2 regions of the Marinobacter gudaonensis genome follow, and region 1 is predicted to be linked to the other one. Evidence: riboswitches for the same ligand, from Rfam matches in the RefSeq annotation. Region 1 holds a riboswitch; the other holds the start of a gene.
The links. A riboswitch is a leader RNA that binds a small molecule or an ion and turns the genes downstream of it on or off. The one in region 1 is predicted to bind cobalamin.
Positions count from the first base shown of each region.

Region 2: it holds a riboswitch for cobalamin, as region 1 does, so the genes downstream of both, BM344_RS11635 (TonB-dependent receptor plug domain-containing protein) here and BM344_RS10120 (ribonucleoside-diphosphate reductase subunit alpha) in region 1, are expected to answer to the same signal.

Region 1 is NZ_FOYV01000001.1:2,226,257-2,235,838, reverse strand. Features, by position in the region: gene BM344_RS10140 (TonB-dependent siderophore receptor) at 1-1,556, opposite strand, end outside; gene nhaB (sodium/proton antiporter NhaB) at 1,955-3,460, shown strand; gene BM344_RS10130 (substrate-binding periplasmic protein) at 3,552-4,403, shown strand; gene BM344_RS10125 (DUF3047 domain-containing protein) at 4,410-5,135, opposite strand; cobalamin riboswitch at 5,217-5,439, shown strand; gene BM344_RS10120 (ribonucleoside-diphosphate reductase subunit alpha) at 5,550-8,339, shown strand; gene BM344_RS10115 (ribonucleotide-diphosphate reductase subunit beta) at 8,556-9,582, shown strand, end outside.
Region 2 is NZ_FOYV01000001.1:2,580,605-2,590,186, reverse strand. Features, by position in the region: gene BM344_RS11650 (ABC transporter ATP-binding protein) at 1-763, opposite strand, end outside; gene BM344_RS11645 (FecCD family ABC transporter permease) at 763-1,737, opposite strand; gene BM344_RS11640 (cobalamin-binding protein) at 1,724-2,602, opposite strand; gene BM344_RS11635 (TonB-dependent receptor plug domain-containing protein) at 2,633-4,471, opposite strand; cobalamin riboswitch at 4,618-4,840, opposite strand; gene BM344_RS11630 (putative nucleotidyltransferase substrate binding domain-containing protein) at 4,961-6,835, shown strand; gene BM344_RS11625 (3'-5' exonuclease) at 6,828-7,571, shown strand; gene msrB (peptide-methionine (R)-S-oxide reductase MsrB) at 7,618-8,853, opposite strand; gene BM344_RS11615 (sensor histidine kinase) at 8,933-9,582, opposite strand, start outside.

The sequences.
Region 1 (9,582 bases):
TTGCGGGGCGCAATCTTCACACCCAGCTCGATCTGCTCGCCGGTACGCGGCTCGTAGAGATCGCCGTTGCCGTCGGTGCCGGCAATGGGCTGGAAGGATTCGGTGTAGGACACATAGGGGGAGACGCCGTTTTCGGCGAGGTACATCACGCCACCCGACAGCGACAGCTGATCATCGTCCGCCTCCTGGCGGGTGTTGGCTTCGTGGTTGATGTTGTCCACCTTCGCCTGGTCGTAGCGTGCGCCGGCCAGGAACACCCAGCGGTCGTCCAGGCGTAGCTGATGCTGGAGGTAGTAGCCGGTCTGCTGCTTGTCGATTTCGGTAACGACCAGATCGGCGGGCGTGATTGGTGTGAAGTTGCCGTACTGCGGATCGAACAGATCAATGGGGCTTCCGAACATTGAAAAGCCGCCAACACCGTTCTGTTGACCCTTGTTATTCAGATCCTGGTAATCGACCCCCGCGAGGAAGGTGTGCTCGGTGCGATCGGTGTACCAGTTGCCCACCACGCGGTTATCGACCGTCCAGCTGTCGATCTTACCGTCCCGGTAGGTCAGGTAGCGCTGGCCTTCCCGCGGACCGGTCTGGAAGAAGATGTAGCTGCTGCGCAACAGCAGGTCCAGCTCGCTGTACCGGAAATCCTGCTCGAACCGCCAGACATCGTTGATCTGGTGGCTCAGGGCATAGCCCAGGGAAGACTGGGTGCGCTCATTGGTGTCGTAGCCGGGCTCACTGTAGTTGGTGGAAGGATCCACCTTGCCAAACGGCGTGCCCTGAACGGTGCCGTAGGCCAGTTTGAACGGGTTGGTGGGGATGGCGTCGTCTTTCTGGAAGCTGGCCAGGACCGTCAGGCTGGTCTGGTCCGTAATGTCCCAGGCCAGACTGGGCGCGACGTAGTAGCGCTCGTTCTCGGTGAAGTCCAAGTCGCCTTCGCCATCGCGATACAGGCCCACAAGCCGGTAGCGGACGTTATCGGCTCCGGCGACCGGTCCGGAGGTGTCGACGCCAAGCTGGCGGTGCTTGTCTGTGCCCGCCTGCACCAGCACCTCGCCCTGAGCCTCCTTGGTCGGGCGTTTGCTGATGGCGTTGATCACGCCGCCCGGAGGCGCCTCACCGTACAGGATGGAGGCCGGACCCTTGAGCAGTTCGACCCGTTCCAGGCCATAGGTCTCTGGCAGCCACTGGTAAAAGCCCTCGCGGTAGATGCGCAGGCCGTCCTGATAGGTGGCCTGGTCAAAGCCCCGGATCTTGAGCCAGTCGGTGTCGTTGTCGTCACCGTAGTGGCCCGACAGCACGCCGGCCCGATACTGGAAGGTTTCATCCAGGGACTGCACGTTGCGCTCCCTGAGTTCCTCCTCCTCGACCACCGACGCGGGCCGCGGGGTTTCCACCAGCGGCGCCTCCACTTTGAGCGCCGTGGCAGAGACCACCAGGGCGTCCAGACTTTCCGGCGAGTCATCCTGCGCCAGGGCGGGCATTGACGTGGCAACAATACCCAGGCTCAGGGTAAGTCGGATGGCGCGTGCCAGGGGAGTGGGTAAGAAAGCGGCGGACATAGGGAGAGCACCTTTGCATCACGGATGTTGGTCGGGCGGTGAAGAACTCACCGAAATTCGCCGAATCTTATTCTTAAAGAAATCGTAATGCAAACCAATATCATTAACATGAGCGTGGCAAGATGCCCGGATAGCCGGTAATTCCGGTTAAATGTTCATGAAAACACCGAATGTGGCGGGAAATCGGTTAGAATGCGGTCGCCCCTGGGGTACTAATTAAGTAATATTACGAAAATAATGCTGTTGGCCAGACCTGTTCTCTTTTCTTTTTGCTATTAAGACCAAAAGCGGTCGGAACGTTGTACCTTTGAACCATACCCTGGTACGCAAATATCAAGGAAGATGCGGGGCCTCTGGCACACAATACCAACAAACCGCTTTCTCAGAAGATGTTCGCCATGCCCACAACCGTTCTCTCCGGCTTCACCCACAATTTCCTTGGAAAAGCGCCCGTCTGGTACAAGCAGGTCGTCCTGCTGTTTCTGGTGGCCAATCCCATTGTGATGTGGACCCTGGGCCCCGGAACCGCCGGCTGGCTCCTGATTGCCGAGTTCATTTTCACCCTGGCCATGGCACTCAAGTGCTACCCGTTGCTGCCCGGTGGCCTGCTGGCGGTGGAGGCGTTGCTGATCGGGCTGACAACGCCGGATGCGGTCTACCTGGAGGTACTCACCAACTTTCCGGTCATCCTGCTGCTGATGTTCATGGTGGCCGGCATCTACTTCATGAAAGAACTGTTGCTGGTGACGTTTACCCAGATCCTGGTGGGGGTGCGCTCCAAGTCGGCGCTGTCGCTGTTGTTCTGCAGTGCTGCGGCCCTGCTGTCGGCCTTCCTGGATGCCCTGACGGTAACCGCCGTGATCATCAGTGTGGCGGTGGGTTTCTATTCGGTGTACCACAAAGTGGCCTCGGGCAAGGGCTACCAGCACAAGGACCACAACGCTGGCAGTGATGACGAAGTGATTGAACTGCACCGGGAAGATCTGGAAAACTTCCGGGCTTTTCTGCGCAGCCTGCTGATGCACGGCGCCATCGGTACTGCCCTGGGCGGCGTTGCCACCATGGTGGGCGAACCCCAGAACCTGCTGATTGCCAAGGTCGTGGGCTGGGATTTTGCCGGGTTCTTCCTGCATATGGCGCCGGTGAGCCTGCCGGTGCTGGCGGCGGGGTTGGTTACCTGCTGGGCCCTGGAGAAGCTGCGCTGGTTTGGTTACGGCGGTCGGCTGCCCAAGCCGGTGCGCCGGGTGCTGGAGGAATTTGCTGAAAACGAGCGCGCCAAACGCACCAAAGCTGACCAGGCCGCACTCTGGGTGCAGGCGGTTGCCGCCGCCATCCTGGTGGTGGGCCTGGCCCTGCACCTGGCGGAGGTAGGGCTGATCGGCCTGTTGGTGATCATCCTGATTACCTCCTTTACTGGCGTTACCGACGAGCACCAGATTGGCAAGGCCTTCCAGGAATCGCTGCCGTTCACCTCCCTGTTGGTCGTGTTCTTCGCGGTGGTGGCGGTGATCCACGAGCAGCACCTGTTCAAACCGATCATCGATTACGTGCTGTCGCTGCCCGAGGCCCAACAACCGGGCATGTTCTTCATCGCCAACGGCGTGCTCTCGATGATCAGCGATAACGTGTTCGTAGCGACTGTGTACATCAGTGAGGTCAAGCAGGCGCTGGAAGCCGGCGCCATCAGCTACGAGCATTTCCAGGAGCTGGCGGTGGCGATCAACACCGGTACCAACCTGCCCAGTGTGGCCACGCCCAACGGCCAGGCGGCATTCCTGTTCCTGCTGACCTCGGCAATCGCGCCGCTGGTTCGGCTGTCTTACGGCAAGATGGTTATCATGGCATTTCCCTACACCCTGGTGATGGGCGGCGTGGGCCTGTACATGGTGGTTAACCACATTTGACATCCCGGCCGGATTTTTTGCGGCCTGGGTCAGTGCAGATCTGCCGGTGTCTGTTAATCTTCCCTTAAATAAAAGCGGATAAACGGACTCCATGTACAGCTGTTGTTTCCACGCTCCCGAGTTCCGGAGGCTGGCGAACGGGCGGGTGCTCGTCGCCCGGCTCGCCGGCCTGTGCCTTTTGATGTTCGCGGTCATGGGCGCTTCCGCCCAATCAGATTCCGAAACGGTGGCGGCGGCCCCGATCCTGCGGGTGGCGTACCTTGAGTTTCCCCCGATTACCTATCAGGACAGCAACGGCCAGCCGGCAGGCAGCTTTATCGAGCTGACCCGCAAAGTAGCTGTTGAGGCAGGCTATCAGCCCGAGTTCATCTATCTGCCGGTGAGCCGGGTGTACCTGTACCTGATCAACGGCCTGATTGACGTGTGGCCCGGGGTCACGGAAGTCCCGGTGTTGCAGGGCAATGTTCTGGAGAGCTGGATCAGTCCGGCACCCGTGCACTTGAGCGCCTGGTACCTGGAGAGCTCGCCCCCGCTCATTCATCTGGAAGAGTTGCGGGGCAAGCGGGTTATCGTCATTGGCGGCTATACCTATGCGGGACTGCTGGACTGGCTGGCCGCCCATCCAGACATTCGCATCACTGAAGCCCCCAACCACCGCTCGGCCGTGGATATGCTCAAGCGCAGGCGGGGGGATTACCTTCTGGATTATCGCCAGCCCGTGCGACAGGTGCTGGTTCCGGGATCCGATGACATGCTCCGGGAATCGGAAGTCCGCACCCGGGATCTCGCCTGGATTTTCTCGCTGGCCCATCCCCGAGCGGCACTGATGCGGGATGAGTTCGATGATGCCTATCTGCGCCTGGTGGAAAGGGGTGAAGTGCCCCCGGTTCGAGACCTCACCGGCGCCTACGTGATTCCTGGCTACCCCGGCGAACTCCAGTGACTGTGATCAGGGTTCCAGCTGTAAATCGCCATACCAGGCGGTGGCCTGCTCACTCGTGTTGTCTGAGTCCGACATGATGGCCACGCCAACAATGGGCGGCGGCGCTTCGCCAAACGCCTGCCGATAGTCAGCCACAATGTCCCTTTGAACCGTTACCCAGTCACCAATCTGCTCCCTGCCGGAATTGACCGCCACCATCATGGTCTTGTCGGTGTAGGCGTTGGCGATGACGGTGCCCTCCGGCAGGCTGTTAGCCCAGATGTAGTTCAGGGCATTGCCGGGCAGGGACTCGCCGAACAGCACTTCCACGGTCTTGCGCTTTGCCCGCTCGAAAAAGCCGGCCTTCTCCGGCTGGAACTTGAATGCCACGTAAATCCTGGCCGGGTAATCGTCCCCGGATTTGCTGCGGGCGTTGCCCTTGTCGAACACGTTCGAAACCTTCCAGCGCCATTTCAGAATCAGCGAATCGCCGGGCTTAACGCTTACCCGCGCAATCAGGCCGGAAGCGCCGCCGTCGGTGGTGGCCTTGACCACTTGCTGGCCGTCTTCGGTGACCAGCTCATAACGGGTGTGCTGCTCGATATTGGGGAAATTCAGGGGCTCCCAGCCGTCGGTAATCGAGCTCATGGCCGAGAAGGGCTTCAAAGTAGTGCTCTGAGCATGGGCGAGGCTGGAGCTGAAGAGGCCGACGAGCAGCAGCGCCGCCCATACCGGGTAGAGGTTTCGGGCCATGGTGTTCTCTCGAGTCTGAAGGTTACCGGTGCAGACAGGGGTTTTACAGAAAAGTGCCTTGTTGTTGAAGAGTGACCTGTATATAGTGTTCTTATCCTTGGTCAAATACCAGATGTAGTGATTACTTCGTAATCAACGCATCCGGTATCGGGAATCCGGTGAGACTCCGGAACTGACGCGCAGCGGTATTGGGGAACAAGCACGGCATTACGACACTGGTTGAAACCGGGAAGTCGCCGAGCGAGGCCGAATCCAACGATTCACGCCCCTGAGTCCGAAGACCTGCCAGGGAGATGACTGCACCTTCGCGTTTCAAGGTGAGCAGACCGGTGTTGCCCAGCCATGCCCATGGCGAGGTGCGCCCCTGCGTACGCGAAGGTGAAAGGAACTCAACGCGTATTCAGGAGAACAACCATGTCCGCCTCCGCTCTGGCCGAATCCCAGTCCGAACCCCAGTCCAAACCGAACACCGATTCCGAGGCCTCCACCCAGGCCCTGCAGGTGATAAAACGCAACGGCACCCTGGTGGGCTTTGATGCCTCCAAAATCAGCGTGGCCGTCACCAAGGCCTTCCTGGCCGTGGAAGGCGACCAGGCCGCCGGTTCCGCCCGCATCAACCACGCCGTCAAACTGGTCACCGACCAGGTGGTGCAGGCCATCAGCCGGCGCCTGAAGGCCGGCGGCAAGGTCCACATCGAAGACATCCAGGATCAGGTGGAACTGGCCCTGATGCGGGCCGAGGAACAAAAAGTCGCTCGCGCCTACGTGCTGTACCGGGAAGAACACGCGCGCCAGCGGGCCATCGATGAGCCGGTGGAAGCCCACCCGCACCTGACCGTGAGAAAGGCCGACGGCACCATCGCGCCCCTGGACCTGGGTCTGATGAAACTGCAGGTGGAGCAGGCCGCCGCCGGGCTGGACGGCATCGACGGTGGATCTCTGGTGGACGACGCACTGCGCAATCTCTACGACGGCATTGAAGAAACCGAAGTGCTCTCGGCCCTGATCATGACCGCCCGGGGCCGCATCGAGCGGGAGCCGGACTACAGCGCCGTGACCGCCCGCCTGCTGCTGGAGCAGCTGCGCCTGGAAACCGGCGAAGCCCTGGAACTGCCGCGTAACCAGTCCCTGGCGGAGGTGTATCCCCAGGCGCTGATCGCCTTTATACACGCCGGCATTCGCCACGAACTGCTGGACGAAGCCCTGGTCGGCTTTGATCTCGAGCGCCTCGGTGAGGCGCTCAAGCCCGAGCGCGACCTGCAATTCGGCTTCCTCGGCCTGCAGACCCTGTACGACCGCTACTTCCTGCACTGGAACAAGGCCCGTCTGGAACTGCCCCAGGTGTTTTTCATGCGCGTGGCCATGGGCCTGGCCCTGCGCGAGGACGACCCGAACGAGCGGGCCATCGAGTTCTACAACCTGCTGTCCTCTTTCGACTACATGGCCAGCACGCCCACCCTGTTCAACAGCGGCACCCGCCATTCCCAGCTTTCCTCCTGCTACCTGACCACCGTGCAGGACGACCTGGAAGGCATCTACGGCGCCATCAAGGACAACGCCCTGCTGAGCAAATGGGCCGGCGGCCTGGGCAACGACTGGACGCCGGTTCGGGCGCTCGGATCTCACATCAAGGGCACCAACGGCCAGAGCCAGGGCGTGGTGCCGTTTTTGAAAGTGGTCAACGACACCGCCGTGGCGGTGAACCAGGGTGGCAAGCGCAAGGGCGCCGTGTGTGCTTACCTGGAAAGCTGGCACCTCGACATCGAGGAATTCCTGGAGCTGCGCAAGAACACCGGCGACGAGCGCCGCCGAACCCACGACATGAACACCGCCAACTGGGTGCCGGACCTGCTGATCGAACGCATGCGCGAAGACCGGGACTGGACCCTGTTCTCCCCGAGCGACGTGCCCGACCTGCACGACCTCTACGGCAATGCGTTCCGCGAGCGCTACGAGCACTACGAAGCGCTGGCCAAACAGGGCCAGATCAGACTGTTCCGGAAAGTCTCAGCCAAACAGCTCTGGCGCAAGATGCTCACCGTGCTGTTTGAAACCGGCCACCCCTGGGTCACCTTCAAGGACCCCTGCAACCTGCGCTCGCCGCAGCAGCACCGGGGTGTGGTACACAGCTCCAACCTGTGCACCGAGATCACCCTCAACACCAGCGCCGACGAAATTGCCGTGTGCAACCTGGGTTCGGTAAACCTGGCCGCTCATATCAAGGACGGCGAGCTGGACGTACAGCGCCTGGAGCGCACCGTGAACACTGCCGTACGCATGCTCGATAACGTCATCGACATCAACTACTACGCCGTGCCCCAGGCCCGCAATTCTAACCATAAACACCGTCCGGTCGGCCTCGGCCTGATGGGCTTCCAGGACGCCCTCTACCAACTGGGCCTGCCGTACTCCAGCCCGGAAGCGGTGGAGTTCGCCGATGTGGCCATGGAGCAGCTCAGTTACTTCGCCCTGCGCGCCTCCGCCACCCTGGCCGGAGAGCGCGGCGCCTACGAAAGCTACGAAGGCTCGCTCTGGCAGCAGGGTATCCTGCCCATCGACTCCATCAGCCTGCTGAAAGAAGCGCGCCGCGACGGCGACCTCTCGGTGAACACCAATGCCCGCCTGGACTGGACTCCCGTACGCGAACTGATCGCCAAAAACGGCATGCGCAACAGCAACGTCATGGCCATCGCGCCCACGGCCACCATCTCCAACATCGTGGGCGTGTCCCAGTCTATTGAACCGGCGTACCAGAACCTGTTCGTCAAATCGAACCTCTCCGGCGAGTTCACCGTGGTCAACCCGTCCCTGGTCCGGGACCTCAAGGCCGAGGGCCTGTGGGACAACGTGATGGTCAACGACCTCAAATACTTCGACGGCAGCGTGCAGCAAATCGACCGCATCCCGGCCGAACTCAAGGCGAGATACGCCACCGCCTTCGAGATCGACGCCCGTTGGCTGGTAGAAGCCGCCGCCCGCCGTCAGAAATGGCTCGACCAGGCCCAGAGCCTCAACCTCTACATGGCCGAACCCAGCGGTAAAAAACTCGACGCCCTGTACCAGCTGGCCTGGGAACGTGGCCTGAAAACCACCTACTACCTGCGCTCCCTGGGCGCCACCGGCGCAGAGAAAACCACCCCGGTGGCGGCACCGCAGCCGCAGGTATGCAGCATCGACAACCCGGACTGCGAGGCCTGTCAGTAGGGCGTTAATCCGACCTACAACGGGCACATACGACTACAACTGCCAAGCCTGAGAACCTGGCTGGTACACCCTCCCGAAAATGTCTGTGGCCATGGATGGCCACAGCCAAGCCCTACAGGGACGTATTCACGGGCGTTTTTCGGGAGGGTGTACCAGACAGGTTCCGCCCCCAAGCCGAGTAGGCTGGGAGACAAAGAACTCGGAGGTTAAAAAAACATGCTCGATTGGGACGACGAACCAAAAACCGAAGCCAATACCGCCAGCCACCAGGGCCCGGCCCCGGTGAACGTCGACGACAAGCGCGTCATCAACGGCGAGACTGACATCAACCAGCTGGCACCGTTCAAGTACCCCTGGGCCTGGGAGTACTTCATGAACGCCAACAAGAACCACTGGACCCCCCTGGACGTGAACATGGCCCAGGACGTCTCGGACTACCACCACCGCCTGACCGCGCCGGAAAAACACGTCTACGAGAACGTGCTGGCCTACCTCACCACCTCCGACATCCTGGCCATGCGCAACATCGGCCTGGCGGTGATGGAGAAAATGAGTGCCCCGGAACTTCAGATCTACCAGGCCCGCCAGGTGTACGAGGAAGCCATGCACACCTGGGCCTACCAGCACTGCATCGAAACCCTCAACCTGGACCAGAGCGAAATCTACAACCGCTACCGCGTGGTGCCCGCCATCAACGGCAAGATCCAGATCGCCAACCGACGCCTGGATGCCGCCATGCGCCCGGACATGAACCTGCGCAACCGCGATGACCTGCAGGAATTCATCATGTCCTATCTGTTTTTTGCTGCCGTGTTCGAGGGCACCTGGTTCTACAACGGCTTCAGCCCCATCTTCGCCCTGCAGCGCCGGGGCCTGATGCGTGGCACCGGTGAACAGCTGCAGTACATCCTGCGGGACGAAGCCATGCACTTCTCTTTCGGCCTGAAAGTGGTGAACCAGATCGTCGAGGAAGAGAACATTACCTTCGACCCAAAAGCCGTGCGCCAGATGTGGGAAGAATCCGAAGCCGCCGAAACCGCCTACGCCAATTACATCCTGCGCGACCCCATCCTGGGTTACTCCGCGGAGTACCACAGCGAGCAGTTCCGCTTTGTGGCCAATCGCAGGGCGCGCACCGTGGGCCTGGAAGAGCCCTTTCCGGGGGCGAAGAACGTCTCGCCCTGGCTGGACGAGCAGGCCACCATGCGCAAGGAGAAGAATTTCTTTGAAACCCGGGTGATCG
Region 2 (9,582 bases), 350 kb from region 1:
AGCCTGGTACAAACACTGGGAAGCCGTCCAGTTCCGCAGAGAGCAAGCGCTGGCCGAACAGGCTTTCAAGTGCCGAGGTCACCAGCATGTCCCGGGCCGGGCCCCAGCAGGCCTGGCCGTCTGGGTACAGCAGAAGGATCTGGTCGCACCATCGCGCAGCCAGGTTGAGGTCGTGGAGGCACATAAAGACCGCCCGATCGCATTTTGCCTGGTGGCGCAGCAGGGTCATGACGGCGGTCTGGTGCTGTAGATCCAGGTGATTGGTCGGCTCGTCCAGAAGCCAGATCTCCGGGCTTTGGGTCATCAGGGTGGCAATGGCCACCCGCTGGCGTTCGCCACCGGAGAGGGTATTGATCAGACGATCTTTCAGGTGAATGACATCAAGGGTTTCGAGGGCTCGCTCTGCAATCGCCAGGTCATCACCACTCTCCATCTGCCAGGCGGACAACCAGGGATGTCGACCGATCAGGGCGGTTTCCAGAACCGTTGCCGGGAATCCATCCTGCCGGTCCTGAAATACGAGGCCGATCCGTTGCGAGAGGGTTTTGCGGCCGATGTCACGCAGCGGGGTTCCATCAAGTCGCAGGTCTCCGCTTCTGAGCTCCCGCAACCCCGCTAGCGTATGCAACAGGGTGGTTTTGCCCACGCCATTGGGACCCAACACCCCCCACACCTGCCCCGGCTCGATGGCCAGATCCAGCGGCGCACCGGAAGCACGCCCCGGAATATCGATGATCAGCGATTCTGTGGTCAGGCGCGTCATCATCGACTCCGGTACAACAGATACAGGAACGTGGGAACACCGAGCAGCGCAGTAATCACGCCCACCGGCAACTGCTCCGGCGCAATCACCACCCGCGCCAGGGTATCCGCCATTACCAGCAAAGTGCCCCCGGCCAGGGCGCACGCTGGCAGCACCAGTCGCTGGTCGTTACCCAGGACCAGCCGCAGCATATGGGGCACCACCAGGCCCACAAACCCCACCGAGCCGGCCATGGTCACCGCCGTGGCCGTCAGCAGACTGGCCATGAGGTAGATGGACCACTCCAGGGGCCGCACCGACACGCCGAGTGCCGCCGCCTGCAGGGAGCCCCTGGCCAGAACATTCAAAGCCCGCCCCAGGGGGAAGACCAGTACACACACCAGCACCAGGATGATCAGGCCGGGCCAGGGCGTGGCGGCGTGGGACAGATCACCCATCAGCCAGTACAGCATGCCAGGCAGCCGACTGGCCGGCGTCATCGACAGGATCAGGGTGATGATAGCGCCCCAGCCTGCGGCCACTACCACACCTGTCAGTAACAGCCGCGATGGCGTCCAGCTGCCACTGCCATGGGCCAGGCCGAACACCAGCAGAGTCGCCAGCAGGGCACCGGCAAAAGCCGAACCGGACACCAGGAAGCCGGCGGCACCGCCCAGCATGGCCAGCAGGGCGCCCACGGCGGCCCCGCCGGATAGCCCAAGCACATAGGGATCGGCCAGCGGATTGCGCAGCAGCACCTGCATCAGGGCGCCGGCTACCGCCAGCAGCCCACCGGTGGCGAAGGCACTCAGGGTGCGCGGCAGTCGAAGCTCCAGAATCAGGGTCTGTTGCAGAGCGCTGCCGCCACCGGTAACCACGCGCAGCGTGTCCTCGATGCCAATGGAAGTACTACCGACACTCACCGACAGCAGTGCCGCCGCCAGGGCGGCTAGCAGCAGCACAATCAGGGGTCTGGAATAACTAGAGATTGGCACGGGCCTGCTCCAGGGTCTGGCACAGGTGGCGCGCACCTTCGGCAAAGCGGAGGGTGGGTCGCGCCAGCAGATCCGGCGGTTCCAGGAACAGGTTGCCGGCTGACACGGCGGTCAGCTCCGGGTACTGTTGCCAAATCCCCAGCCAGTTATCCTTGCCCGCTTCGCCGGCGGTAACGATGGCTTGCGGATTGGCCGCCAGCACCGCCTCAATGCTGAGCCGTGGCACCAGTCGCGGCAGGTGGCCGAACACGTTGACCCCACCACACAGCTCGATGGCCTTGCTGATCAGCTCTTCCCGGTTGACGGTCATCAGCGGCTGGTCCCAGATCTGGAAGAACACCCGCACCGGGCCGGCGCCGTCGTAGCGCGCCTGAAGCTCAGCGATATCCGCCCGGAAGGCGTCTGCGCGACGCTTCCCGATAGCCGAATTGCCCGTCAACAGTGCCAGATTTTCAACGGCGACGGCGATGTCGTCAAAGGTACGCGGGGCCAGCCAGAAGACGGTGATGCCGAGGTCCGCGAGCCGCTCCAGCTGGCTCCGGGAATTGCCATCGACCCAGGCCACCACCAGCTCCGGCGCCAGGGACACAATGGCTTCCAGATCCAGGCGATTACTGTCGCCCACTTGTGGCAGGTTGGCGGCTTCTGCCGGGTAATCGCTCCAGGCACTCACCGCCACCACCCGGTCGCCGGCGCCGGCCGAAAACAAAAGCTCGGTGGCACCGGGAGACAGGGAAACCACTCGCCTCGCCGGCGCCTCCAGGCACACCTGCCTGCCCAGCGCATCCCCGGCGCACATCGCCTGCGCCGGGGATGGCATCAGAACAAGGCAGGCGACAAGCAGAACGAATCCGCGCTGGATCATGGCGCTGGCATCATGGGTCAGTGAATGGGACTACTGGCGGAAATCATAGCGTATGGACGCCAGGTACGTCCGTCCCGCTGCAAGATAGTCAAAGGGCTCGAACGTAACACTGTCGAACCCGCCACTTGTGGTGTACCGGCGATCCAGCACGTTATCCACCTTGAACTGCGCGGACCACCCCGGCAGGAAATTCCAGGCGGCGCGCAGGTCCAGGGTTCCGTAACCGGGAAGCCGGCTGTTATTGGCGGCATCGTTGTAGCGGTCACTTTCGGCAATCACGCTGGCGCCCACGGACCACTGGTCGAACAGACGGTCCACGTCCAGCCGCACATTGCGCTCCGACCGGCGAGGCAGACGCGCTCCGGTATCCCGGTTCTCGGTGTCGGACAGGGTAATGGCCGCATTCACATCCCAGTTCACCGTTTCGAAACCTGAAGACAGTTCAATACCGCGAATCCTCGCGGATTCGACGTTTTCCACGGTCCCTTCAAACGTTACGGGGTCGGACACAAAGGTTATCAGATCGTCCACATCGTTCTGATACACGGCCACATCCCAGAACCAATGGCTGTAACGGCCACTTACCCCAATTTCCACCATCTGACCCTCTTCCGGATCAACGTCGGGGTTGCCGGTGTAAAAGGGTACCTGCAGGTAAAGATCATTGAAGGTGGGCGCTCGAAAAGAGGTGGCATAGCTCACCCGTGCCCGGTGGGCCTGATCGAACTGGTGACCGAGGGCGAGGCCGCCGGTTTCTTCCTTACCGTAGGCTTCGTTGTCATCCAGACGTGCACTGGCCATCACATCGGTGGGGCCGAAATTCAGGCGGGCCTGGCCAAAAACGGCGGTGTTGGTGCGGCTGTCTTCGCTGAACTGGCTGGTGCCTTCCACCTCATCCACAGTTGCCTCGGTGCCGACCACGAACTCGTGCACGCCCGCGGTGAGGGTGTTTTCCCAACGGGCCGACCGGTGCAGGGTATCGAACACGCTGGGGAAGGAGCCGAAGGTATCCTGCTCGTCACGGGACTCGGAAAACTGGATCCGGGTACGCCAGTAATCGCTGGCCACGGCCTCCAGATACAGGCCCATGGCGCGAACCAGAAAGTCCGTATCGCCACCCTCAAACTCGGTATTGCCTTCGGACTGAAACACCGTGACACCGGCCCCACCGCCCTGGTCGAACCGGTGGCTCACCTTGGCCAGTCCGCCGGCATTGCGAAAGCCCTTGTCCTCGCCACCAGCCCGGAGGTTGGTTCCGTCGGTATCCGAATACACGCCACCGACAAGAAAGCCGGTGCGACCTTCGCGCCCGGCCACGCCAGCGGTGGATTCCAGAAGGCTGTGGGAGCCGCCAGACAGTTCCACCCAGCCCTGCCGGGCCGCTTCCGGCTCAAGCGTAAAGGCCTGCACCACGCCACCAACGGCATCCGCCCCGTAAAGGGAGCTCTTGGCGCCGCGCACCAGCTCAACCCGCTCGATCAGCTCGGGCGGGAGAAACTGCCAGGGGGGGATGCCCGCCGAGGCAGAGCGCAGGCGGATGCCATCCAGCAGCAACACCGTGCCGGCACTGCCTGCGCCACGCAGAAATACGCTGGTGGTCTTGCCATAACTGCCGTCCGATACCACATTCACACCCGGCTGCGCGTGCAGCAGGTCCCGGAACTCGGCCGGCTGCTGGCGGCGAATGTCGTCTTTTTCGATCACGGTGACGGAAGACAGGCTCTCGCCCACGGTTTGTGGCCCGAGGGTTGCGGTCACCACGATGGGATCAAGCGCATCGGCCTGGGTGTCAGACTGGGCCATTACGGCCAGCGGCAGGGCGGCGAGGGACACGCCCGCCAATACAACAGGAAAGGATTTTGAGGACATCAGCTTTGCTCCGCACTCCGCGCGCACCCGCACGGGATTCTGGGTTTTGTTGCGGAACAGGCAGGAGGGCGGGCGGCAGGTCAGGCAGGCCACGGGAAAGCGGCAGACGGCCCTGGTATTTCGCCCACCTGCGTCGCCCACCGCAACACCGGGTGTTTTTCCAGGCCGGTCTCCGGGCTGGCAGGCGGAACCGACGGTTCCCGGGCAATCACCTTCCCATGTCACGCGACACAGTGGCGCATCAGATTGCCGTTATCCTGCTTACCGTTGCGGGGGCAGCATCGGACTCGCGCTGGCCAGGCCAGGCTCACCGATTTCCCGTTTCACCCGTCGCGCTTCGCGACGGACACCTGAAAAAGTGCGGCAAGGCTAGCAACAAGGGCCTGAGCGGTCAATGAGATCCGTCAAAGGTCGACATGGCCGCTGGCCGGCGCCGCTGCTATATTGCTGTACTGACAACGACTTTTCTTCATCAGCCCCGGGAGTCTTATGCAGGCCGAGCTCATCGACATCCGCAATCACATGGCCCAGTACCCGCCGTTTGACGAGATGCCCGATAAGCTGCTCGACCAGGTGGTCGGTGGCATTGAGGTGGTCTATTTCCGGGCCGGCACGCAGATTCTCGAGTTTGGCGAGTCCAATAACTGGCTGTTCTATGTGCGCAGCGGCGCGGTTGAGATCTACCGGCGTTCCGGGGAGCTGTACAACCGTATCAGCGAGGGGGAAATCTTTGGGCAGTTCGGTCTGCTGATGAACAAGCGGGTGCGGTTTCCGGCCAGGGCGCTGGAAGACACCCTGATTTACAAGATTCCTGGCGAGATCTTCCAGTTGCTCTGGGAAAGTGACGACAACTTTGCCGATTTTGTCGAGATTGAGGACCGCAGTCGCCTGCGCTCCGCGCTCTCCCGGCGGGAGAAATCCAATGAGCTGATGACCTCCAAGGTGACCCGGCTGATCTCCCGCAAGCCGGTATCGGCGCCCCACACGGTACGCCTCCAGGAGGCGGCGCGAATCATGACCGAGCAGGGCGTGTCGGCCCTGCTATTGATGGATGAAGAGGGCGAGAAACCACTGCTGCGGGGCATCATCACGGACCGCGACCTGCGCACCCGCGCACTCAGCGAGGCGTTGCCCTCGGAGACGCCGATCAGCGAGATCATGTCCGAAGACCTCATCACCATCGGCTCCTCCGTGTTCATCTTCGAAGCCATGCTCACCATGCTGCACAACAACGTACACCACCTGCCGGTGATGGAAGGCGACGAGGTGCGTGGCGTCATTGCCCTGTCGGACATCGTGAAGTACGAGAGCCAGAGCAGTCTCTATCTGGTCAGCAACATTTATCACCAGAAGGATGTCAGGGGCCTCAAAGCGATCAGCCAGAACGTGCGCGACAGCTTTGTCCGCATGGTCAACGAAGACGCCAACTCCCACATGATCGGCAGCGCCATGGCTGGTATCGGCCGCAGCTTTACCCAGCGGCTGCTGGAACTTGGCGAGGAAAAACTGGGGCCACCCCCCATCCCCTACTGTTTTATGGCCCTGGGCTCCATGGCCCGGGATGAGCAACTGGTGGTCACCGACCAGGACAACGCCATGATCCTGGACGACAGTTTTGTGCCGGAGGAGCACGATGAATACTTCCTCGCGCTGGCCAAATTTGTCTCCGATGGCCTCGCGGAGTGCGGGTACAGCTACTGCACCGGCGATATCATGGCCACCAACCGGAAATGGCGGCAGCCGCTGAAGGTCTGGAAGGAATACTTCACCGACTGGATCGAGAATCCCAAGGCAGAAGCGCTGCTGAACAGCAACATCTTCTTTGATCTGGACGGGATCTACGGCCAGACTGACTTCGCCGAGCAACTGAAAACCCTGGTGGCAAACAAGGCGGCCAACAGCCCCCGATTCCTGGCCATGCTGGCGCGCAACGCCCTGAACCGGACCCCGCCCATAGGCTTCTTCCGGACGTTTGTGCTGGAAGAAGATGGCAAACAGCAGAAGACCTTCAACCTGAAACGCCGGGGCACCGCGCCGCTGTCGGACCTGATCCGGGTGCATGCGCTGGCCTGCGGCTCCCGCGCCCAGAACTCTTTCGAACGCCTCAAGGCCATCGGCAACACCAAACTGCTGCTGGACGACGACCTGGGCAACCTGCGCGATGCCCTGGAGTTCATTTCCATTGTGCGGATACGACACCAGGCCCTGGCGATCGAGGCGGGCAAGGAGCCCGACAACAACGTTCGCCCCGAGGACCTCTCGCCCTTCGAGCGCAGCCACCTCAAGGATGCCTTCCAGGTGGTGAGTAACGCCCAGAAATTCCTGCGCTTCCGCTACAACGCCCAGGTGGTCCGCAATGTCTGAGCGCTCCCCTACCGAGCCCAACCAGACAGACCCGGAAGTAACGCGGCTACCCTGGCCGGAGCAGTACCAGGCCCTGGCAGAACGCAGCCAGTCGCCTCTGCTCAAGGCTTTCTATGAAAGCGGATGCGTCTCTGCCGACACCCCGCTCCGGGATGTCCCGATGGTAGCGCTGGACTTTGAAACTACCGGCCTGGATGCCAGCCAACATTCGATTGTCAGCGTGGGGCTTGTGCCATTCACGCTCGACGGGGTGCAGCTGGCACAAGCGCGGCATTGGATAGTCCGGCCCCGCCTGCCCCTGCACCAGACCTCCATCACCGTGCACGGCATCACCCACAGCGACATTGATCAAGCGCCGGATCTTGAGGACATTCTGGAGGAGCTGTTTGCCTGCCTGAACGGCCGGCTGCCGGTGGTGCATTACCGGAACATCGAGCGGCCTTTCCTGGATATTGCCCTGCGCTGGCGCCTGGGCGAAGGCATCCGGTTTCCGGTCCTGGACACCATGGCCATTGAGGCGCACCTGTACCCGAACCGCAATCCCTCTGGCTGGCGACGCCTGATCGGCCAGAAACCGGTTTCAATTCGCCTGGCCGACAGTAGGCAGCGCTACGGCCTGCCCCATTACGCCGCCCATAACGCGCTGATCGACGCCCTTGCCACTGCCGAGCTGTTGCAGGCGCAAGTCTGGCACCACTTCAGTCCGGAGACGGCGGTGGGGGATCTCTGGTTGTGACCTGAGTGTCGGTTTACGCTGCGCTAATCCGACCTGCTCGAATGCCTCATTGGCCGGCCACCTCCGCCTTCGGCTTCACCTCGTCGATCCATTTGCCATAACCGGCCTGCTCCATCTTGTCGAGCGGGATGAAGTCCAGCGCCGCCGAGTTCATGCAGTACCGCAGTCCGGTGGGCTTCGGACCGTCGTTGAACACGTGCCCGAGGTGAGAGTCCGCGTACTGACTCCGGATCTCGGTGCGGGTCATGAACAGCGAGTTGTCTTCCCGTTCCACCACCGCATCCGGGGTGATGGGCCGAGTAAAGCTTGGCCAGCCGGTGCCAGACTTGTATTTGTCCCGGGAGGAGAAGAGCGGCTCGCCAGAGACGATATCCACGTACAGGCCGGGCTGCTTGTTGTCCCAGTACTTGTTATTGAACGCCGGCTCGGTGCCATCCTCCTGGGTGACCTCGTACTGCATATCCGTCAGGCGTTTTTTCAGGGCCTGCTGGCTTGGCATCTCGAAGGTCTTGGGGTCAAAGCCCTTGCCATCGGCCTTATCGGCACTGGCCGTTGCCCCACCGTTCGACACCAGATCATCGCTGGCATCCACGGTAGCGTTCTCCTGGAACCGGCTGTAGTCGAGCTGGTAGTCCTCGCCATAGACCTTTTCGATGAACTGGTAACGCCCGGAATTGAAGGTATAGAAGTTGTAGCGAACCGGATTCTTCTCGTAATAGTCCTGATGGTATTCCTCGGCGGCGTAGAAATTCTTCAGCGGCACGACCTCGATGACCACCGGTTTGTCATACACGCCGGAGGCCTCCAGCTCGGCCACTGCCTGCTCCGCCAGACGCTTCTGGGCCTCGTTGTGGTAGAAAATAGCCGGCCGGTACTGCTTGCCGCGATCCACAAACTGTCCCTGGTTGTCGGTGGGGTCCATCATCCGCCAGAGTGCCTGCAACAGGCCCTCATAGGTCATTTTTTCCGGGTCGTAGTAAACCTGAACCGCTTCGGTGTGGCCGGTCTTGCCCGAGGACACCTGCTGGTAGGTCGGGTTGGCCTGATCACCGCCGGCATACCCGGACACGGCTTCCACCACGCCGGGGACCCGCTTCTCGTAGCCCGCCTCCACGCACCAGAAGCAGCCACCGGCGAAGGTGGCCACCGCCAGCCCGGGCTGATCAGGAGCGAATCGGGTGTCTCTGGCCTGGTGCTTTTCGGCGGTGGCCTGGGCGGTAAACAGGCCGCCGGCAGTCACCAGCGCCAGGGCAATGACAGTGCCTGCAATTGTACGTTTCATAAGACATCTCCTCTGGGTGATTCGATGGCTCTAGGGTAAGGCTGCGGATTCACGAAAACGTTCAGTGTTTGTTACGAATTCATAAAGCTGTGGATTGTTCCCGGTCGCCACCCGGTCGTTGACCCACCATCGGCAACCAGACACTGAATACCGCACCGTTGGCGTTGGTTGCCCTGAGTTGCCCGTGCTGAAGCGCCACCATGCGCTGGGCAATCGCCAGCCCCAGGCCCGCATGTCCGGCGCGGGACGCGCCCGACGCCTGGTAGAAGGGTTCGAACAGGTGGTCCAGGTCGTCGGGATCAATGCCCGGGCCCTCATCTGCCACCGATATCTCGACCCCGTCATCGTCGACCGCCACACTGAGGGTGACCGAGCTGCCCTCGGGGGCGTGGTCAATCGCATTGCCTATCAGGTTATCCAGTACCCGTTCGGTCATGGCAATGTCTGCCAGCACCTGCGCCGGCGCCATTTCAGTCACGACCAGGGTTACGCCTGCACGCTCCGCTTTGGGCCGATGTTTATGGGCCACATCATGTAGCAACTCTGCCACCATGAAGGGCTCCGGCACCGGCTGTTTCTCCCTGGCATCCAGGGCCGCCAGCTCGAACAGTTCCTCCACCAGGCGCCCGAGCCGATGGGTCTCGGCCAGGGCAATACCGAGGAAGCGGGAACGCTCATCTGCCTCGAGCGAGTCCTGCTTCAACCGCAGGGCCTCCAGATAGCCCTGGA